2 regions of the Phyllobacterium sp. SB3 genome follow, and region 1 is predicted to be linked to the other one. Evidence: predicted binding sites of a transcription regulator. Region 1 holds the regulator's gene; the other holds the start of a gene.
The links. Region 1 encodes PhoB, which activates phosphate uptake and scavenging genes when phosphate is short. Its sites were predicted from a motif close to TGTCATNNANCTGTCAT; they were not measured.
Positions count from the first base shown of each region.

Region 1 (4,010 bases):
AGCTTCCCGCTGGTTGCAGCAGAATAGCATCAAAACATCGGGGCTGTAGCCTTGCCCGCACCGGTTTCGGGGAAGAATTTCTGCGTACCGTGCTGCTCACCGAACATCATGTCAAATTGCAAAAGCCGCAGATTATTGATCAACGGATCGATCTGCTGCTTGCCTGACCAGTCAGGCATCGGCTCGTCATTTTCCGTCACCAGCATATGCCGGTCTATGACCTTGTACTTGTCCCGAACTGCTCCGAGAACGCCGGTATAGTAAGGATGGCTCATGCCTGCCAATTCCAGCACATGCAGCGGCAGGAATGACGGGCTGACCGTACCGATGCCATAATCGGCACCCCATGTATTCGACCATACGACCAAGGGCGTTTCATGCTGTTTCAGCATGTCATCCAGAGGCGCCCGCCGGTCGGCCACACGATTTTTCATGTAGCCCGTCGCCACATAGGCCTCGTTGAGCGGCGGCAGATGATCCCCGAAGAAAACAAGGATCGTTGGGCGTTTGCGGTGGGACGCCCAGTTCATCAATTTTTTCAGGCTGCGATCCGCGTCGGACGCGCCTTCCGAGAATGTCTCGATGATCTGACGAGGGCCCTCGCCCGCATCCGTGGCAGCGCTGATCCGGTTATTCTTGTAGCGGTTCGGTTCGTAAGGACCATGCCCCTGCAATGTAACCGTGAAATAGAAGAATGGTCCCTTGGCCTTGTCTGCCTCGCTGATCACCTCGTCCATCAATGCATCATCGGAGACCAGCGGCCCACGTGCCTTCAGCTTTGGCAGGTTTTCTTCCGACATGAATGTATCAAAGCCGAATGATTCATAGACATTGCGGCGATTCCAGAACCACTCCCGATAGGGATGGATCGCTTTTGTCTCATAACCCTCGCTTTTGAAGAACGTCGCCAATGACGGCACGGAGTGACGGACATATTGCTGATAGGGAATGCTGCCATATGGCAGAAAGGCATTGGAAAAGCCCGTCAACGCCTCAAATTCCACATTTGCAGTCATCCCGCCGAACTCCGGTGAAAACACCGAGCCGGACTGATTGGCGCGAACTGTAGGGATCGGGTCGCGATTGAAACTCACGCCGGGAAGCCGGGTTGGGTCCCAGAAAGATTCGCTCATCACCATGATGATATCGGGTTTGCCCGTGGATTCGAACAGTGCCGGAACCGAAGGTATCGAGCTGATCGCCTCTGCCGAATATCCCGCTGGCGCAGAAACATCCGCCATCGGCAGGTTGAGCGCAAAAGCCATGGTGAAACCATTATGCGCGTAGTTCTCTTTCTGGTCCCACATGATCGGTTGAACATGCAGCCGGTCCCGCGCCCATGAGAATGTGTTGTAGTCCATGATCGAGACAAAGAATGCCAGCGCAGGCACCGCAAGTGCCAACCGCCAAAGCCGGCCCTTACTGCTAAGGCGTGTCCCCCGTTTGCGCCAGAACCGCCACGCCATTACTAGTCCGGTGGCAGCTGTAACTCCGGCCAGCAGCAGCGCAACCGCCGTCCATGGCCGCTCGCGAACCAGCAGCGGCATCAGGTCAAATATCTGGCGCGAATACAAAAAATCCGCCGGATAGAGCGGATCGCCAAGATAAAGAGCTTTCTGCCGCCCTACCCATGTAAAAAACAGGGCAAGCGGCGCAACAATCAGCAGGCCGTTATGGGCCCGGCCGAAAATGGCATCCAATGTAAGAATAATCAGGACATAGAGACCAACTGTGGTCCATGCCGGACGATAAAGCTGCTGAAAGAAGAGAATCGAGTCTGAGATTGAGCCCCGAAACACCAGTTCGATGGCAAGAACAAGCATTGTGGAGATGGCAAATACGGCCGTCAGATAGCCCGCGTGGCGGAAAAAACCTGCCAGCCGCGATGGCCTGACCACCGCTTCTGCACCGGACCAGACATTCGTTTCAAGTTCCACTTGCTCGATCTGCCCAGCCAAAAACATCTCCACGCTACACGAGAACGGCATTCACAAAACCGTCACATAAACGTCATATATCAGCGTTCCGTTCCCCGACCAGTGACAAAATCGTTAATGCCGATAAATTTGTCTTGATACAGAGTCATGGATTGTGATGGCTGGCGAGCTTTTGTGCCGCGACCGGAATGGCAAGTCTCCGGAGTTTAAAAAGAACATGAATACAATGTGGCCCGGGTCGTTCTTGTGAGGAACGGCCCGGGCCGGAATGTCTGAAACAAAGAAGTTTATACGGAAAGCCGGTCGCTATCCGAAAGAATAGCCTGCACCGCGCACTGTACGGATGGGATCAAGCGAGCGGCCGATATTGATTGCCTTGCGCAGACGGCCCACATGCACGTCAACCGTGCGGTCATCGACATAAATGTCCGCGCCCCAGACATTGTCCAGTAATTGACCGCGCGAGAACACCCGGCCCGGCGATTGCATGAGGAATTCCAGCAGGCGGAACTCGGTTGGACCGAGCTTCAATTCGCGTTCCTTGCGGAAAACCCGATGCTGCTCGCGGTCAAGCTTCAGATCGCCAAAGCTCAATACGTGTGAAAGCAGGCTGGGATTGACCCGTCGCAGCATGGATTTGATACGTGCCAGCAATTCCGGCGTGGAGAACGGCTTGACCATGTAGTCGTCCGCACCGGTTGAAAGTCCGCGCACACGCTCGCTTTCTTCCCCGCGTGCCGTCAGCATGATGATCGGCAGGATTTCCGTCTCGCGGCGCGCACGCAGGCGGCGGCAAAGTTCAATACCCGAAAGACCCGGGAGCATCCAATCGAGGATCAGCAGATCCGGTACTTTTTCGCGCAAGGCTATTTCGGCTTCGTCACCACGGCTGATGGTTTCGACAATATAGCCTTCAGCCTCCAGATTATACCGGAGGAGTACACTGAGGGCGTCTTCGTCTTCAACGACTGTGATTCTGGGAGCTATAGGCATGATCTGCTTCCGGCAATTATGGCGTGACTGGCTCGTCTAAAATAACGGTATGGGACTGGTCTTCCTTCGGACGTTCCGCTGGAAGCTGGGTTCCCGTGACAATGTAGTAAACCGTCTCGGCAATATTGGTGGCATGGTCACCGATACGCTCGATATTCTTGGCGCAGAACAGCAGATGCGTGCAGGCCGATATGTTGCGCGGATCTTCCATCATGTAAGTCAGGAGTTCGCGGAAAAGCGATGTGTAAAGCGCATCGATCTCATCGTCGCGCTCGCGGACGATGTTGACCTGTGCCACAGAACGCGTTGCATAGGCGTCCAGCACATCCTTGAGCTGTGTCAGCGCAAGCTCTGCAATTGTCTGCAAGCCACGATAGACAGAGAGCGTCTGCCGCGTGTCATTGACCGCAACAACGCGCTTGGCGATGTTTTTGCCGAGATCGCCGATACGTTCGAGATCGGACGAGATGCGGATGGTGCCGATGACTTCGCGCAGATCGATTGCCATTGGCTGGCGCTTGCCGATGATCGTGATGGCCTTTTCGTCAATCTCGCGCTGACCGGCATCGAGGATCAGGTCATCCGAAATAACGCGCTGGGCAAGGGCATTGTCAGAATTTACCATGGCGGACACGGCCTGTTCGACCATGCGCTCCGCATGCCCGCCCATCTCTGCAATCTTGTGCGTGAGGAACTTCAGTTCATCGTCATAGGAGCGGACGGTGTGTTGTGCTGTTTCAGTCATTGCCTAAGCCTCTTCCCGTGATCAACCGAAACGTCCGGTAATGTAGTCTTGCGTGCGCTTTTCGGTAGGGCTCGTAAACATCATTTCCGTGTCGCCGACTTCGACAATATTTCCGAGGTGGAACATTGCAGTACGTTGCGACACACGAGCAGCCTGCTGCATCGAGTGTGTGACGATGACAATCGTATAGTTCTGGCGCAATTCATCGATCAACTCTTCGACTTTTGCCGTAGCAATCGGATCAAGCGCCGAACATGGCTCATCCATGAGGATGACTTCAGGGCTGACCGCAATGGCCCGTGCGATGCAAAGGCGCTGCTGCTGACCGCCCGAAA
Region 1 covers NZ_JBDYKI010000001.1:250,897-254,906, forward strand. The annotation lists gene ABKW30_RS01260 (ABC transporter ATP-binding protein/permease) at 1-27, shown strand, start outside; gene ABKW30_RS01265 (LTA synthase family protein) at 30-1,958, opposite strand; gene phoB (phosphate regulon transcriptional regulator PhoB) at 2,244-2,930, opposite strand; gene phoU (phosphate signaling complex protein PhoU) at 2,947-3,675, opposite strand; gene pstB (phosphate ABC transporter ATP-binding protein PstB) at 3,697-4,010, opposite strand, start outside.

Region 2 (4,010 bases), 720 kb from region 1:
CGAGGTGACATTGCTGCCGCGGCACTGGGACTGGCTGGCGGCACAGCCGGGTGGCGCTTCCGTTACGCTGCGCAAACTTGTGGATACCGCCCGCACAGCCAGCGGCGGACGCGAGCAGAAACGGCAGGCGCAGGAAAGCACCGACCGCTTCATGCTGGCAATGGCGGGTAACCAGCCGCATTACGAAGAAGCAACGCGCGCGCTCTATGCGGGAAACTACCAGCGCTTTGTCGAGCTTACACAAGACTGGCCGCAGGATATCCGCGACCATGCCCGGCATTTGAGTGAGCCGGCGTTCGATTGGCCGGATTAAACCCCGATCTTGCCACCACCTTTTTTGGTGATCGCGACAACGGCCGGACGAACAGGCATATCGTCCTTGAAATCCGGCCAGCGGGTCGACAGGTCTTCGTAGTAAGATGGACGGCCGAAGCCTTCCCAATCCTCACCGCCATCGCCCGGATGCTGAACCGCGACCATCATCGTTGCCATATCCGGTAACATTAGAGGGCCGCACATTTCAGCACCAACCGGCACACGATAGAAAAGTTTGGATGTCGCGCGGGCAGCGCCTTCCGTGTCCACGGCCCAAAGCCCGTCTGTGCGGCCCGTCTCCTTAGGCGAATTGCCATCAGTCGATACCCACAGGCGTCCGTCGGCATCCACCGCACAATTGTCCGGCATGCCGAACCAGCCATTCTTGGTCGTTTCGGTGGAGAAGGACGCGCCGACATCCGCAACGGAGGGATCACCGCATTTCAATAGTATTTCCCATTTGCCTTTGGTCGCAGCAAAATTGCCGTCTTCCTCAGCAATTTCGACAATATGCCCAAACGCATTTTTTGCGCGCGGATTTGCTGCATCAACCTGATCGTCGTTGCGCTTGGTGTTGTTGGTCAGCATGACATAGACCTTACCGTTTACCGGATTGGGACCAATATCCTCAGGACGGTCCATCTTGGTTGCACCAAGAAGATCACCCGCACGGCGAGTTTCGATCAGCACATCAGCCTGACTGTTGAAACCATTGGCTTCGGTCAAAGGGCCTTGTCCGAAGACAACCGGCAGCCATTCGATTGTTCCGTCAACATCGAATTTCGCAACATACAACGTGCCTTCATCAAGAAGATCGAGATTTGCAGCGCGATCATCCGGATTGAATGCACCGGCGGTTACAAACTTATAGACGTAATCGAAACGCTCATCATCGCCGAGGTAGAAGACGACGCGACCATCCTTGGCAACGATTGAATCCGCACCTTCATGCTTAAACCGGCCAAGTGCAGTGCGCTTCTTGGGAATGGAGTTGGGATCGTTCACATCAATTTCGACTACCCAGCCAAACCGGTTGGCCTCGTTCGGATCTTTGGAAAGATCGAAGCGGTCGTGGAAATTACCCCAGTCATACACGCCTTCCGGGATACCCATGCGCTTGTAATTTGCAGCTTCCTTGCTGTCTTCAGGGAGTTTGCCGAGGAAATAACCGTGAATGTTTTCTTCGCCGGAAACATAAGTACCCCAAGGGGTAACGCCGCCCGAGCAATTATTGATCATGCCGAAGACTTTGGTTCCTGAACTGTCGGCATTTGTCTTGACACGTTCATGACCGGCAACGGGGCCGGACAACTGCATTTCCGTATTGGCAGTGATGCGGCGATTGAGCTTGCCGTCCTTGATGACCTGCCACTTGCCTTCGACCTTCCTGATTTCCACAACGCTGCCGCCATGCGCAGCCATTTCGATGTCGACACGTTTCTTGTCGGCCGGTGCAACTTCGATCTTGCCGTCCGCAACTTTTACGATGTCGGGGAACATCAAATGTTCATTTGTGTATTCGTGGTTGACGACCAGAAGCCCATGTTCGGACGAGCCGTCTATCGGAATGTAACCGACATAATCATTATTATAGCCAAACTGCTTTGCCTGAGCCTCCGGTGTCTGGTTTCGCGGATCAAACTCTGGCGAATCTGCGAAAATCCCATCGCCCCAACGCAGAAGTACATCTGCATCATATCCTGCGGCCACATGATGCTTTTCATCAATGCCAACTTCTACTTCTTCAAAGCTGAAGGCGGATTTGGTGTCAGCGCGTGCATCGTCCGCCAGCATCAGTGCCATTGGGCTAACGGTGGCAGCGATAGCGGAGACCGCAAGTGAGCCTTTCAGAAAGCCACGGCGCGAGAAACGCGCTGCAATGAGTTCACCCATTGTAGGATTGTCAGTCGGGTTGTGGCCCGGACCTTCGTTCTCTTCAAGCTGGCTGGTTCTGAAAACGGGAGTTTGATCGTTCATGGCGTGACCTCTGGCTATCTGGCTGGGTTGCGGATTAGAACCGTTCCAGAATGGCTAGAAGTTCAGCGTAACAAACTGATGACAAAAATGCAGCTTTTACGCACCTGCGTCGAAGGTCTAAGTGGTCGCGATCAACTTGCAGTAAGAGTCCAGATCGACATTGCCACCTGATAGAACCACAGCGACCGTCTTACCCTCGATATCGACTTCGCCGGAATCCAGAGCAGCGAGGCCGACTGAGCCGCCGGGCTCGACTACCAATTTCAGATAGTTGGCCGCTGCACGCATGGCGCCGCGAACAGCACTGTCTGAGACAGCGATACCACCAGCAAGATTTTGCCTGTTGATCGGAAATGTCAGATCGCCGGGTTGAACGGTCAGGATTGCATCGCAGATAGAACGATATCCGGTCTCGTTGCTGAGGATGTGCCCTGCAACCAGGGAACGGCGCAGATCATCAAAGTTCTCCGGTTCCACACCCCAGATGCGCGTTTGCGGGGAACGGGACTTTACACCAATCGAGACACCACTGATGAGACCGCCGCCGCCGCTCGGAACGAAAACGTCGTCGAGCACTATGCCCCGCTCCTCGGCCTCGTCGGCAAGTTCGAGGCCAATCGTGCCCTGCCCCGCAATGATCGACGGGTCATCGTAAGGCGGCACCAGAACCATGCCACGCTCTTCGATAAAAGGCGCAGCTATCACGTCACGACTCTCCGTATAACGGTCGAAGAAGACCACTTCCGCACCATAGGCCCGCGTATTGTCGATTTTTATCTGCGGTGCATCCTTAGGCATGACGATAACTGCCTTGATACCGAAAATTCTGGCTGAACTTGCGACGCCCTGCGCATGATTGCCTGACGAAAACGCCACGATACCGCGCTTGCGCTCCTCCGCCGTAAACTGACTGATGCGATTATAGGCACCGCGAAATTTGAATGATCCGGTTCGCTGCAGGCATTCCGGCTTGAAAAGAATCCGCGCTTTGTAGCGGTCGTTGAGGACCTCTGATTCCACCAGCCGCGTCGGCACAAGTTGTCCCGACAGCCTGCTCGCAGCCGCCTCTATATCGGCGATGCCGACGGCAAAATCCTGATGATCCATAGGACCTCTCCTGTAAAACCAGATAGGCGATGGATAGCACTCTACAGTGCTGCAGGCACCCCAATCATTGTCATCATATCAATCGGACTTCGCCAAGGATTCAGCTCTCTTTTCCAAAAACTCCGGTAGCTCTGCAATTGAACCAAGGATGGCATCACTGAGATGTGCAAGATCATCCAATGTGCTATTGCCGGACAACACACCGATAGCGAGACCGGCACCTGCGGCATGTGCCATTTCCAGATCGTGCGAATTATCCCCGACCATGGCAATTGTCTCGACCAGCAGGCCCGTCTTTGACGCAAAGAGATGAAGTTGATCTGCGTGGGGTTTTGCACGGGCTACGGAGTCATAACCAATGATCACAGTGAACAGGGACGAAAGCCCCAGCGCCTCAGCCGTGGCGCGTGCACCAGCCTCTGAGTCATTGGTCGCAATGCCGAGGATGAATCCCTTTGCGACAAGCGCCTCAAGCGTTGCATGCAATCCATCTATTCCAATGGCACGGCGGGAACCTTCCTGCACGGTATAATCATCATAATCACGGATGCGCTGACGCTTTTCCTCCAGCGTCAGTTCAGGATGCCAAAGATCGACAACATCATGAATCG
Region 2 covers NZ_JBDYKI010000001.1:971,238-975,247, reverse strand. The annotation lists gene ABKW30_RS04775 (DUF2239 family protein) at 1-313, shown strand, start outside; gene ABKW30_RS04770 (PhoX family phosphatase) at 310-2,292, opposite strand; gene ABKW30_RS04765 (threonine/serine dehydratase) at 2,410-3,399, opposite strand; gene ABKW30_RS04760 (HAD family hydrolase) at 3,478-4,010, opposite strand, start outside.
Region 2: ABKW30_RS04770 (PhoX family phosphatase) is a predicted target of PhoB. The motif match lies at 2,360-2,376, and genes of this name have one in related genera.